Enhydrobacter sp.: one gene and its partner. The protein of the gene in region 1 interacts with the protein of each later gene in a pairwise test. Links are inferred from orthologs where the notes say so. Each region holds a gene or a part of one and is shown on either strand. Other genes may lie near its edges.

Region 1 (7,494 bases):
CGACGGACTGCCCGATACGCGGCCGTGGCTCGATCACGGCCGATGGCCGGGCCGTCAGAGCGCCGCCCGCTACGAATTCCTGAGAACCGAGGGCGACGATCCGCATCAGATCGCCGTCGGCCCGATCCATGCCAGCATCATCGAGCCCGGTCATTTCCGCTTCACGGCCAGCGGCGAGACGGTGATCCGTCTCGAGCAGCGCCTGGGTTACGCCCACAAGGGTGTCGAACGTCTGCTGGCGGGCGCCGATATCGCGCGCGGTGCCAAAATCATCGGTCGTATCTCGGCCGACAGCACGGTCGCCTACGCCTGGGCTTTCGCCCGTGCCGTCGAAGCTGCTTTGGGCTGGAAGGTCCCGCCGCGCGCGCTGCTGCTGAGAGGAATCCTCGCCGAACTGGAGCGGCTCGCGCATCACATCAACGATGTTGGGGGGATCTGCAACGATGCGAGCGTGCTCACGATCAACGCGCGCTGCACCCTGCAGCGCGAGGATGTGCTGACGGTCGCCGCCGCCTGCTTCGGCCACCGGCTGATGATGGATTGCGTCGTGCCGGGCGGCGTCGCGATCGATCTGTCGAGCGAGGGTGTCGGCCGGATACGCGGCCTTCTCGCGCGTCTGGAGGAAACGCGCGCCGAGATCGAACGCGTCTACGATGCGCTGCCGTCGCTGCAGGATCGCACCGTCACCACGGGCATCGCGAGGCCGGAGCTCGTGCGCCAATACGCGGCGGGCGGCTTCGTCGGCCGCGCCTCGGGACGTGCCTTCGATGCGCGCAAGGACTTTCCCTATGCGCCCTACGACCGGCTAGAATTCGCCGTCAGGACCCGCACGAGCGGCGATGTCGACGCACGCCTGCAGGTGCGCATGGACGAGATCGTCGACAGTCTGAAGATGGTCGGCCGGCTCCTCGATCGGCTGCAGCCCGGGGAAGTTCGCAGCGCGCCGCCGCCTCGCGTCGCGAGCGAGGGGGCCGCTCTGGTCGAAGCCTTCCGCGGCGATGTCTTCGTCAGCGCCACTCTCGATGGATCGGGCCGGCTGGCCCGCGTCCATGTGCGGGATGCGAGCTGGTTCCAGTGGCCGCTCCTGGAAGCCGCCATCGAGGGCAACATCGTCGCCGACTTCCCGATCTGCAACAAGTCGTTCAACTGTTCCTACTCGGGGCACGATCTGTGAGGCCGCGATGAAATCGTTTCTGCTCGAGGCCCTGTTCAAGGGGCCGGCGACCATCGCCCCGCCCGCGCCGGCAACCGCAGCCCTCGAAGAGCTCGCGAATGCATTGGGCGAGCGGGCGCGGCAGAAGCTCGGCCGGTCGCTGGCCATTCGCGAAGTGGATGCAGGCTCCTGCAACGGCTGCGAGCTCGAGATCAATGCATTGAACAACCCCGTCTACGACATCGAGCGGTTCGGGCTCAAGTTCGTGGCCTCGCCGCGCCATGCCGACGTGCTTCTGGTGACGGGACCGGTGACATGGAACATGCGCGAGGCCCTGCTGCGCGCCTACAACGCCGCGCCCGATCCCAAGTGGGTCGTCGGCGTGGGCGATTGCACCGTCAATTGCGGTGTTTTTGCCGGGTCCGAGGCCGTTGTCGGCCCGCTCGCCAAAATTCTTCCCGTGGATCTGCATGTCGGCGGCTGTCCGCCGGCACCGCTCGAGATCGTCAAGGGACTCTTGGCGCTGATGGAGAAGGCCGGATAGTCTCCGAAGCGGAATGTCCGCTCCGCTCAAGCTTTTGTTGTCCGCCCACGCCCTGCGCACTTGGGGCAGTCGCATAAAGGCTTCCGTCCCGGCCGATGGCCTTTCCTTCGTGACAGCCGAAGACGCCCTGGCGTCGGAAGATCCCTGCAATGCCGACATCGCCTTCATGACGCGCGAGGTGACAGGCCGCTCGAGCAAGGGCAATCCCACGCCCGAGCTCGAGGGTTTCGACGCCGTGGTGCGGGCGGCGGCGCACCTCAAATGGCTGCAGATCCATCCCGCCGGGGCGGAACGGCCCATCTATCGCGAGCTCAGGGCGCGCGGCGTCAAGGTCACGACCGCGTCGGGTGCGACGGCCGTGACGGTCGCCCACAGCGTGCTGGGGGCGGTGATCGCGCTCAATCGCCGCTTCCCGCTGCTCGCCGACGCGCAGCGCCGCCATGCCTGGGAGCCGCGTCTGGGCGAGCGCTCGCCGCGCGACCTGAAAGGCCAACGCGCCGTGATCGTCGGCATGGGGCCGATCGGATGCACGATCGCCCGGCTGCTGGACGCGCTGGGCATGCGCTCGACCGGTGTCCGCCGACGGGCACAACCGGTCGCGCCGTTCGAGCAAGTCGTTCCCTATGATCGCCTGCCCGAGGTCTTGCCGCGGGCCGACTGGCTGATCCTGTGCTGCCCGGCGTCGCCGCTTACCCGTGGCCTCGCCAACGAAAAGCTGTTCGCGGCCCTGCCTGACGGCGCGCATTTCGTCAACGTCTCACGCGGGGAGATCGCGATCGAAGCGGATGTGATTGCGGCATTGAAGAGCGGCAGGCTCGCGGGCGCCTATCTGGACGTGTTCGAGAAGGAACCGCTCGATCCCGCGTCGCCGCTCTGGGACACGCCCAACGTCATCGTCTCGCCGCATACCGCGAGCCATTCGCAGGGCCAGAACGAGGCGATCTTCGAGATCTTCCTCGACAACCTGGCGCGTTTCCGCACCGGCCGGAAGCTGCGCAACGACGTCGACGATCTGGCCTGACGCTGAAGTCCTGGTCAGCTCTTCGCCGCCAGGCTCCTGAACAGCGCGTCGCTGCGCTCGTCCGCCGGGAAGAAGCTCTCGATGCGGACTTCCTGCAGGGTCACGTCCTGCGGCGTGCCGAGCGTGGCGATGGTGGTGAACACCGAGAGTGCCTTGCCGCCCACGATATAGTCGAGCGTCAGAACCGGCTGCGGCCGGTCCTCGAAGCGCAGCTTGCGGAAAGAGGCGGGCACGTCGGGATAGGCCATGACTTCCTCGATGAAGGCCAGCGCCTTGGGCTCGCCGCCATCGGCCAGGATCTCGGCGTAGGTCGTGGAGACGAGATGGCGCGCCACCTCTTCCCAGTTGGCGAGCTTGGGCCGGAGCGCCTTGGGATCGAGCAGCCAGCGCAGGATGTTCACGCCCTTGCCGGGCGGCGGGGGTGGTGGCGGCCCCTCGAACAAGAAGATGGTGAAGGCGTTGGCGGCGTCATTGCCCTGCATGAAGTTCCACAGCCGATCGACCACGATGGCGGGATAGGGCTCCTGCTGCTTCAGCATGCGGTCGATGGCCTGACGCACCGGCGCGAGCTCGGGCGCCGCGAGATTGCTTTCGCGATAGACGGGCGCGAAGCCCGCCGCCAGCAGCATGGCGTTGCGCTGGCGCAGCGGCACGTCGAGCGCCGAGCTGAGCTGCACCACCATCTCGCGGCTGGGGCGCGCCCGGCCCGATTCGAGGAAGCTCACATGGCGCTGCGACACGCCCGACTGCAGGGCGAGCGCAAGCTGGCTGGCGCCGCGGCGACGACGCCAGGCGCGCAGCATCGGCCCGAACATGTCGGGCTGATTGGCGAGCACGGCCGAGGGCGTGGACGAGGTCGTGGGCAGGGGATTGTTCGTCATGGCCTGCAGACTAACATCGCACCGCGGCCCCGCCGATTACCTCGAGCGTAATTGTCGGAGCGGCGTCGGCATGGGAGCAACGGCCAGCCAGCCAGACGGAGACGACAATGGACAAGGCTCAATTCCTCAACGACCGCCATTTGCCCTTCGCCAAGGTCCTGGGGCTCAGGTTCGTGACGGCGAGCGAGGCGGGCGTGAAGGCTGAGATGGTCGTCCGGCCGGAACTCTGCACGCGGCCCGACGTGCTGCACGGCGGAGCGATCATGGCCTTCGCCGACACGCTGGGCGCGGCCGCCACGGTGCTGAATCTGCCCGAGGGCAAGGGCACGACCACGATCGAAAGCAAGACCAACTTCGTCGGGCCGGCGCCGGTCGGCGCGACCGTAATCGGCGAGACGACGCCGGTCCATCGCGGCCGGCGCACGCAGGTCTGGACAACCCGCATCACCACCGCCGAGGGCAAGCTGGTGGCGGTCGTCACCCAGACCCAAATGGTGCTTTAGGCGGCCACGGCGTCCAGGATGACGCCGAAGTATCTCAATGAATCAGGGCTGGAACAAACGACTGCAAGGCCTGGTCGGCATCGGCCTGGGTCGCCGTGCCGGCCGCCCAGTCGATGCGGATCTTCAGGAAGTAGTCATGGTAGCCGGTCAGCAGGAGCTTGCTGAAGAGGCGACCGGCGGTCGACCGAACGCTGTAGACAATGCAGCGGAAGGCGACGCTGCCGTAGATGCAGGACGAAGGGACCGTGGGCCGCTCGAACCGGGTGTAGCCGGCCGACTTCAGCTTCGTCTCGGCCTCGTTCAGCTCGGCCGCGAACCGGTTCATGACGATAGGCGCGTCACTGCCCGGCGGGACGCGTCGGCCCCCTTCGATGTAGACGTAAATCTTCATCTTGTTGATGCCGTACATATAGGCGACCGATCCGTCCTCGCTCAGGCTCTGCTCCAGCGTGGCCCCGCCCAGGCTGGGCGGAAAGCTGAGCCTGGTGCCGGGATGCGTGCTGGGCGCGGGGTTGCCGGCCGTCTGGGCAAACGCCGGCCCGGCCAGGGCGAGCATCGCTGCCGCGGTCGCCAGCAGCCTAGACATCGAGATTCGCCACCTTGAGCGCATTGTCCTGGATGAAGTCGCGCCGCGGCTCGACCACGTCGCCCATCAGCGTCGAGAAGATCTCGTCCGCCTCGTCGGCATGGTTGATCTTGACCTGCAGGAGGGTCCGCGCCTCGGGGTCGAGCGTCGTTTCCCAGAGCTGGTCGGGATTCATCTCGCCCAGCCCCTTGTAGCGCTGGATGGTCATGCCCTTGCGACCGGCCTCGAGCACCGCGGCGAACAGCTCGGTCGGCGAGGCGATCGGCGTTTCCTTGTCCCTGGCGACGAACGCACCCGGCTGCAGGTAGACCGCCTGCAGGTCGGCCGCCAGCGCATCCAGCCGGCGCGCCTCGGCGCTCTTGATCAGCGGACCGTCGATCACGTGGCGTTCCTGCACGCCGCGCAGGCGCCGGCTGAAGGCGAGGCCGCCATCGGCGGTCGGCTCGCCGGTCCAGCCGCGCTCCAGCGGCGCGCTCACCGCGTTCAGGCGGCGGGCGACGTAGTTCGCCGTCTGACGCGCGAGCTCGGCATCGGCCAGGATGTCCGGCTTGAAGGCGCCAGCGATCGCGGCCTGCTCGATCACCGCCTGGTTGGTCACGCGGCGCGACAGCGCCAGCGGCTTCACGAGGTTCGAGACGGAGCGGGCGATATCGACCGTGTGCCGCAGATCGTCGCCGGCCTGCACGGTACCGTCGCCGAGTCGGAGCGTCGCACCCTCGAGCCCGGTCCGGATCAGGTGATCGTCCAGCGCGCGCTCGTCCTTCAGGTAGATCGCCGACTTGCCCCGGACGGCTTTGAAGAGCGGCGGCTGGGCGATGTAGAGATGGCCGCGGTCGATCAGCTCGCGCATCTGGCGATAGAAGAACGTCATCAGGAGGGTGCGGATATGCGAGCCGTCGACGTCCGCGTCCGTCATGATGATGATCTTGTGGTAGCGGAGCTTGTCCAAGGTGAAGTCGTCGACGCCGATGCCGGTGCCGAGCGCCGTGATCAGCGTGCCGATCTCGGCCGAGGACAGCATCTTGTCGAAGCGGGCGCGCTCGACATTCAGGATCTTGCCGCGCAGCGGCAGGATCGCCTGGAAGGCGCGGTTGCGGCCCTGCTTGGCAGAACCGCCGGCCGAATCGCCCTCGACGATGAAGAGCTCCGAAAGCGCTGGATCGCGCTCCTGGCAGTCGGCGAGCTTGCCCGGCAGCGAGCTCACATCGAGCGCGCCCTTGCGCCGGGTGAGCTCGCGCGCCTTGCGCGCGGCCTCGCGGGCCGCCGCCGCCTCGACCACCTTGGTGGCGATTTTGCGCGCTTCGGCTGGATGCTCCTCGAACCACTGGCTGAGCTTGTCGCCGATCACGCCCTCGACGACCGGCCGGACCTCGGACGAGACCAGCTTGTCCTTGGTCTGCGAGGAGAATTTCGGATCGGGCACCTTCACCGACAGGACGCAGGTCAGCCCCTCGCGCATGTCGTCGCCGGTGAGGCTCACCTTCTCCTTCTTCGAGATGCCCGCCTCGTCGGCGTATTTGTTCAGGGTCCGCGTCAGCGCGCCGCGAAAGCCGGCGAGATGCGTGCCGCCGTCGCGCTGCGGGATGTTGTTGGTGAAACACAGCATCGTCTCGTGGTAGCTGTCGTTCCACTGCATGGCGACTTCGACCGTGATTCCGTCCCTTTCGCCGCGGATCGAGACCGGTGGGCTGTGCAGCACCTGCTTGTTGCGGTCGAGATACTTGGCGAAGGCCTCGACGCCGCCTTCGTAGAAGAGCTCCGTGACCTTGATCTCGGCGCCGCGCTCGTCGGTGATCACGATGCGCACACCCGAATTCAGGAAGGCGAGCTCGCGCAGCCGGTGCTCGAGGGTGCCGTAGTCGAACTCGGTCTGGCTGAACACTTCCGGCGAGGGCAGGAAGGTCACCTCGGTGCCGCGCTTGCCCTCGGGCGCATCGCCCACGACCCCGAGATCCCCCTCCGGATCGCCGTTGCGGAAGCGCACGAAATGTTCCTTGCCGTTGCGCCAGATGCGCACGTCCAGATGCTCGGACAGCGCGTTGACCACCGCCGCTCCTACGCCGTGCAGCCCGCCCGAGACCTTGTAGGAATTCTGGTTGAACTTTCCGCCGGCATGGAGCTGGGTGAAGATGACGATGGCGGCGGAGACGCCCTCTTCACGGTGGATGTCGACCGGCACGCCGCGGCCGTTGTCGCGCACCGTGACGGAGCCGTCGCCGTGCAGGATCACGTCGACCTGGTCGCAGTAGCCCGCCAGCGCCTCGTCGATGGCGTTGTCGACGATCTCGTAGACCATGTGGTGCAGGCCGGTGCCGTCGTCGGTGTCGCCGATATACATGCCGGGTCGCTTGCGGACGGCCTCGAGGCCGCGCAGGACCTTGATGGAACTGGCGTCGTAGTCCTCGCCATTGCCGTTGCCGTTCGGGACTTGCTCGTTCTCGCTCATCATCCTGATCCAAAAGGGTTCAGCCTGCCGCGATGGTTCCATCGGCCACGCGCAGGAGTTGCGCGCGACCGGCCAGCGGCCCAAAAAGGCCGGCGTCGGTGCCGGTCATCCAGCTTTGCACGCCAAGCGCCATGATCTCGTCGAACAGCGCAGCCCGGCGCTCCGCATCGAGGTGCGCGGCGACTTCGTCCAGCAGCAGAAGCGGCGGCCGCCCCCGCGACCACGCCACGAGGCGGGCATGGGCCAAGGCGATCGACACGAGCAGGGCCTTCTGCTGGCCGGTGGAGCCGTCGGCGGCCGGCAGGTCGAGATCGAGATGGCGAACGCTGAGATCGCTGCGATGCGGCCCGCAATATGTGG
Region 2 (5,788 bases), 1.8 Mb from region 1 along the record:
TGCCGATGTTGATCGCGGGGCCGATCACCAGCCGGTCGACGAGCCGCAGCGAGCGGCGCACGACTTCCATGTGCCCGCTGGTGACGGGATCGAACGTGCCCGGATACACTCCGGTGCGCTCTGCGGCCATGTCTACCCCTCGTTCCCCGACCGCAGGTGCGCCGGTCGTCGCGGCGAAGTCTTAGCGACACGGCCCGTCCTTATCCACCGTTTGTTTCGGCAGCGTCGCCATTGCCGTTGCCGTCGGCTTCGTCATCGTCGCCGATTCGAACAGCGGAAACGACACGCTCGCCCTCGCTCACATTGACGATGCGCACGCCGCGCGTTGCCCGTCCCGCGATGCGGATTCCATCCACCGGACAGCGGATCAGCGTGCCGCCGTCGGTCACCAGCATGATCTGATCGGTCTGCCGCACCGGAAAGGCGGCCACGACCTGGCCGCCTCTGGAAAGGTTCATGAGCTCCACGCCCTTGCCGCCGCGGCCGGTGACCCGGTACTCGTACGCCGAGGTGCGTTTGCCGAAGCCCGACGAGGCCACGGTGAGCACGAACTCCTCCTTGTCCCGCAGGGCGCTGAATCGCTCGGGCGAGAGGGCAGTGGATGGCGTCACCGGCTCCTCGCCGGTCGCTGCCGCCTCTTCTGCGCCGTTGCCGTTTTCATCGTCGAGATTGGCAAGCTGGCGCAGGGCGCGCGACTGGCGGAGATAGGCGTCGCGGTCCTCGGTCGCGATGCTCTTGCCGCCGTCGACCAGCGACATCGAGATCACCTCGTCGCCGTCGGCGAGCGCGATGCCGCGCACGCCGGTCGAGGCGCGGCTCTGGAACACGCGGACCGTCGCCACCGGGAAGCGCATCGCCCGGCCGAGCCGGGTGGCCAGCAGCACATCCTGGTCCTCGCCGCATACCGCCGCGCCGATCAGGCGGTCGCCGGCGTCGTCGCCCTCGAACTTCATGGCGATCTTGCCGCTCTGGTTCACGCTCACGAAGTCCGACAGCTCGTTGCGGCGCACGCCGCCGCGCGCCGTGGCGAACATCACATGCAGGGTCGACCAGCTCGCCTCGTCCTCCGGCAGCGGCATCACGGTGGTGATGGTCTCGCCCTCGCTGAGCGGCAGCAGGTTCACGAACGCCTTGCCGCGCGCCTGCGGCGCGCCGAGCGGCAGGCGCCAGACCTTGAGCTTGTAGACGATGCCGCGGCTCGAGAAGAACAGCACCGGCGTGTGCGTGTTGGCCACGAACAGGCTGGACACGAAGTCGTCCTCGCGCGTGGCCATGCCCGACCGGCCCTTGCCGCCGCGGCGCTGCGCCCGATAGGCGGAGACCGGCACACGCTTGACGTAGCCGCCGTGGGTCACGGTGACGACCATGTCCTCGCGCTGGATCAGGTCCTCGACGTCCTGCTCGAACTCGTTGTCGACGATCTCGGTGCGCCGCGGCGTCGCGAACTGCTCCTTGATCTCGATCAGTTCCTTGCGCATGAGGGCGAACAGCTTGTCGCGATCGCCCAGCAGCTCGAGATAGCCTTCGATCAGCTTGGCGACCTCGGTCAGCTCGTCCGCGATCTTGTCGCGCTCGAGGCCGGTAAGTCGCTGCAGGCGCAGCTCGAGGATGGCGCGGGCCTGAGCCTCGGAGAGGCGATAGGTGCCTTCGTCGGAGACCTCGCGGCCCGGCTCGGCGATCAGCAGGATCAGCGGCGCCACGTCCGCCGCCGGCCAGTCCCTCGCCATCAGCCGCTCGCGCGCGACCACGGGATCCGGCGCGCGGCGGATCATGTCGATCACCTCGTCGATATTGGCGACGGCGATGGCGAGCCCGACCAGCACATGGGCGCGGTCGCGGGCATGATTGAGCTCGTACTTGGTGCGGCGCGTCAGGACCTCGGCGCGGAAGCGGATGAACGCCTCCAGGAGCTCCTTCAGCGTCATCAGGCGCGGCCGGCCGCCATCCAGCGCCAGGGCGTTGACGCCGAACGTCGTCTGCAGCGGCGTGTAGCGATAGAGCTGGTTCAGCACCACGTCGGCCATGGCGTCGCGCCGCAGCTCGACGACGAGACGCACGCCATCGCGGTCGCTCTCGTCACGGACCTCGGAAACGCCCTCGACCTTCTTGTCGCGCACGACCTCGGCGATCCGCTCGTGCAGGCGGGCCTTGTTCTCCTGGTAGGGGATCTCGGTGATGACGATCGCCTCGCGGCCGCCGCGGATTTCCTCGATCCTGGTCTTGGCCCGCATGACGAGCGAGCCGCGGCCGAGTTCATAGGCGGCACGGATGCCGTTGCGGCCGAGGATCGTGGCGCCGGTCGGGAAGTCGGGGCCCGGCACGTGCTCCATCACCTGCTGGATGGTGAGCTCGGGATTGTCGATCAGCGCGCAACAGGCATCGATCAGCTCGCCGAGATTGTGCGGCGGGATGTTGGTCGCCATGCCGACGGCGATGCCGCCCGCGCCGTTGGCGAGCAGGTTCGGGAAGGCCGCCGGCAGCACCGTCGGCTCCTGCTCCCGCTCGTCGTAGTTCGGCTGGAAATCGACCGTGTCCTTGTCGTAGTCGGCCAGCAGCGATTCGGCGGCAACGGCAAGCCGCGCCTCCGTGTAGCGCATGGCCGCCGGCGGATCGCCGTCCATCGAGCCGAAATTGCCCTGCCCCGAGATAAGCGGCAGGCGCATCGAGAAATCCTGCGCCATGCGCACCATGGCATCGTAGATCGCCGAGTCGCCGTGCGGGTGATATTTGCCCATCACGTCGCCGACGATGCGGGCGGACTTGCGGAACGGCCGGGTCGAATCGTAGCCGTTCTCCTTCATGGCGTAGAGGATACGGCGCTGCACCGGCTTCAGCCCGTCGCGCGCATCGGGCAGGGCGCGCGCCACGATCACGCTCATCGCGTAATCGAGGTAGGAGCGACGCATCTCCTCTTCGATCGTGATCGGCGCGATGTCGTGCGGCGGGGTCGGCGGAGGCGTGCCGGACGGCGGCGGCGCCGGCGGCAGGGTCGTATCGTCGCTCAAGTGGAACCTGGTTTTTTGCTCGTTTTATCGGCCCCGCCGGAGGGTCGGCGAAGACGTTTTGCACAGTAGCAAACCAGGCCCGAAAGACCAACAAAAATCGCTCTGGGAAGCTGCCTTTAACGTCTTGATTTGACAGGCTAAATTGACCGTGAAAACCACCCTTTGAAAGACCCGCCTTTGGCCTCGAAAACAAGCCCCCCAAACCCCTCCGTTGCCGTCTTCGATTTCGGCGGCGTGCTGATCGACTGGAACCCACGCCATCTCTACCGGAAGCTGTTCGCCGATCCAGCCGAGATGGAGCGCTTCCTCGCCGAGGTCGCCACTCGTGAATGGCACGCCGTCCAGGACCACGGCGGGGATCCAGCCGAAGCGACTCGGCGCCTGCAGGCGCTGCATCCCGACAAGGAGGAGCTGATCGACGCCTTCTATGGGCGATTCGACGAGATGTGCGACCATGCTTTTCCCGAGATGGCCGCGCTGGTCGAGCGGCTGCATGCCGGGGGGACGCCCCTTTTTCTGCTGTCGAACGCCCCCAACCTGCTCGACCCGTGGCTGCGCGGCGCCGCCCGCCAGCGCCACCCATTCCTCGGGCTGTTTCGCGACTACGTGGTCTCCGGCCTGATCGGCCATGCCAAGCCCGATGCCGCCATCTACGAGCTGGTTTGCCGAACCGGCGGTTTCCAGCCGGGCGAGGCGGTGTTCATCGACGATGTGCTGACCAACGTGGAAGGAGCCCGCGCCGTCGGCATGCGCGCCATCCATCATCGCTCGGCTGCAGAGACCGCCGCCGAGCTCAGGGCGATGGGGCTACCCGCCTAGAACGGAATGTCGTCGTCGAGCTCGGCCTTGCCGGCGCGCGAAGCCGGGCGGCCTCCGTTCGACGAACCGCCGGCGATTTCGTCCTCCATGCCGCCGCTGCCGACTTCAGCGCCGCCGCCGCGACCGTCGAGCATGGTGAGCGCGCCGCTGAAGCGCGGGATCACGACCTCCGTCGTATAGCGCTCCTGGCCGCTTTGGTCGGTCCACTTGCGGGTCGAGAGCTGTCCTTCGACGTAGACCTTCGATCCTTTGCGCACGTACTTCTGCGCCACCTCGGCCAGCTTCTCGTTGAAAATCACCACGCGGTGCCACTCGGTACGCTCCTTGCGTTCGCCCGTCTGGCGATCGCGCCATGTATCGGACGTCGCGACCGACATGTTCACCATGGCTCTGCCGTCCTGCATGGACCTCACTTCCGGGTCGCGGCCGAGATTGCCGATCAGGATGACCTTGTTGACACTGCCCGCCATCGGGGCCTCCTTCGCTTTCCCGGTGCAGCGGGGCGCCGCACCTACCTCACGGCCGGCAACCTAGCCCCACCGCCCTGTGGGCAGCCACCGATTTCAGGTTGTAACCGGCCCCGCAGGCTCAGCGCGCCAGGAACTCGCGGATCGCCTCCGGCGCGGCCTTCGCATAGGTGCTTCGCCGACTGACCACGACCTTGGTGATCGTCTTCAGGGCGAGCGCCATTTCGGCGGCTTTTGCCACGACGGCGATGCCATTCATGATCGGTGCGCTATCGACGACGAAGGGGCATTCACGCGCGAACAGCAGCATAGGCAGGCCGCCGGCGGGAATGACCACTTCGGCTCCCGCCGCGATCAGCGGCTTGACCTGCGCCACGAACTGCTCGCGCACGCGGCCATAGGTGGCTTGGTCGGTGAATGCCTGCATGAAGGACGGGAGGTTCATCTTGAGTGCCGTGGTGCCGACATAGCGCTCGGCCAGGCCATGGGATCTCACCTGCCGGTCGTGCCAGGGGATGAGGATCGGATCGATCGTCACCAGCCCGAACCGATGGCCGAGGCTGAGCCCTGCCAGCAGGTTCGCCTCGCCCAGCCCGATGACGGGAATGTCCAGACAACCGCGGATTTCGAGCAGGCCCGGTTCCTGGAAATGCCCAAGGACGAACGCGTCATAGCCCGACTGTTCGGCTTCGAGAGCATTGCGGATGACCTGGTTGGCGCAGCGGAACTCGGTCAACGGGTGAAAGGAATGATCTGGTGGATCCAGGCCATGGACCTCGAAGTGCACATCCGCTCCCGCAACCCGGGCAAGCGTTGCCTGCAGGCTCTCGACATACGGCGCCTGCTCGACCGGATGGACGAAGCTTTGGTACCAGATGCGCTTCTGGCTCGCGTTGGGCATTGCCGATCTCCCTCGGGCCCCATGGCCCGCATTCTACAGTGATGGCGACTCGGCACCGAAGGAACCGCCCGTCGCCGGTCGCGTTGTGAGCCGGCCTCATGGCGGCCCTCGGGGATTTCATTGGCCTGGGCCGATGGCCGTTCGTATCGTTTACCTATGAAGGACGCCTTCCACGTTTCCAAGGTCTCGCGGAGCGAGGCCTACGCGATGCTGACCGGCGCGGCGCTGATGATGACGCTTGCCATGGGCATTCGCCAGAATCTCGGGCTTTTCCAGGCTCCGGCCTCGCACGAGCTGGGCATCGCCATCTCCGATTTCGCGCTGGCCATCTCGGTGCAGCAGGTTGCCTGGGGCGTGAGCCAGCCGTTCGCCGGTGCCCTTGCCGACAAGTACGGCACGCGCTTCGTGTCGCTGGCCGGCAGCCTGATCTTCATGCTCGGCCTCTGGCTGACCGCGACCGCGACAAGCACAGGGCCGATCGTGCTGGGCGCCGGCGTCTTCATCGGTGTGGCGCTCGCCTGCACGACTTCGGGCATCACCGCCAACATCGCCGCCCGCGTGGTGGCGCCCCAGCGGCGGACCCTGGCCTTCGGCAT

What was found.
Region 2: the proteins of gyrB (region 1) and gyrA interact in binary tests that used the Escherichia coli proteins (3 or more experiments, as listed by UniProt). The link is inferred for Enhydrobacter sp. from one-to-one orthologs.

What each region holds. Positions count from the first base shown.
Region 1 is NZ_CP126889.1:2,125,188-2,132,681, forward strand. What follows is about bases 4,408-7,467. They hold gyrB (DNA topoisomerase (ATP-hydrolyzing) subunit B), read right to left. Parts: upstream 7,135-7,467; coding sequence 4,681-7,134; downstream 4,408-4,680. Other genes in these bases: OJF58_RS10690 (hypothetical protein), read right to left, coding at 4,408-4,688; recF (DNA replication/repair protein RecF), read right to left, coding at 7,154-7,467. Outside these bases: OJF58_RS10665 (NADH-quinone oxidoreductase subunit C), read left to right, coding at 1-1,174; OJF58_RS10670 (NADH-quinone oxidoreductase subunit B family protein), read left to right, coding at 1,182-1,697; OJF58_RS10675 (D-2-hydroxyacid dehydrogenase), read left to right, coding at 1,807-2,718; OJF58_RS10680 (helix-turn-helix transcriptional regulator), read right to left, coding at 2,733-3,599; OJF58_RS10685 (PaaI family thioesterase), read left to right, coding at 3,707-4,102; more of OJF58_RS10690, read right to left, coding at 4,137-4,407; more of recF, read right to left, coding at 7,468-7,494. UniProt on the Escherichia coli protein: DNA gyrase negatively supercoils closed circular double-stranded DNA in an ATP-dependent manner to maintain chromosomes in an underwound state.
Region 2 is NZ_CP126889.1:3,971,731-3,977,518, reverse strand. What follows is about bases 1-3,318. They hold gyrA (DNA gyrase subunit A), read right to left. Parts: upstream 2,934-3,318; coding sequence 201-2,933; downstream 1-200. Other genes in these bases: OJF58_RS19845 (HAD family phosphatase), read left to right, coding at 3,183-3,318; coaD (pantetheine-phosphate adenylyltransferase), read right to left, coding at 1-130. Also shown: more of OJF58_RS19845, read left to right, coding at 3,319-3,824; ssb (single-stranded DNA-binding protein), read right to left, coding at 3,821-4,294; OJF58_RS19835 (aspartate/glutamate racemase family protein), read right to left, coding at 4,413-5,078; OJF58_RS19830 (MFS transporter), read left to right, coding at 5,349-5,788. UniProt on the Escherichia coli protein: A type II topoisomerase that negatively supercoils closed circular double-stranded (ds) DNA in an ATP-dependent manner to maintain chromosomes in an underwound state.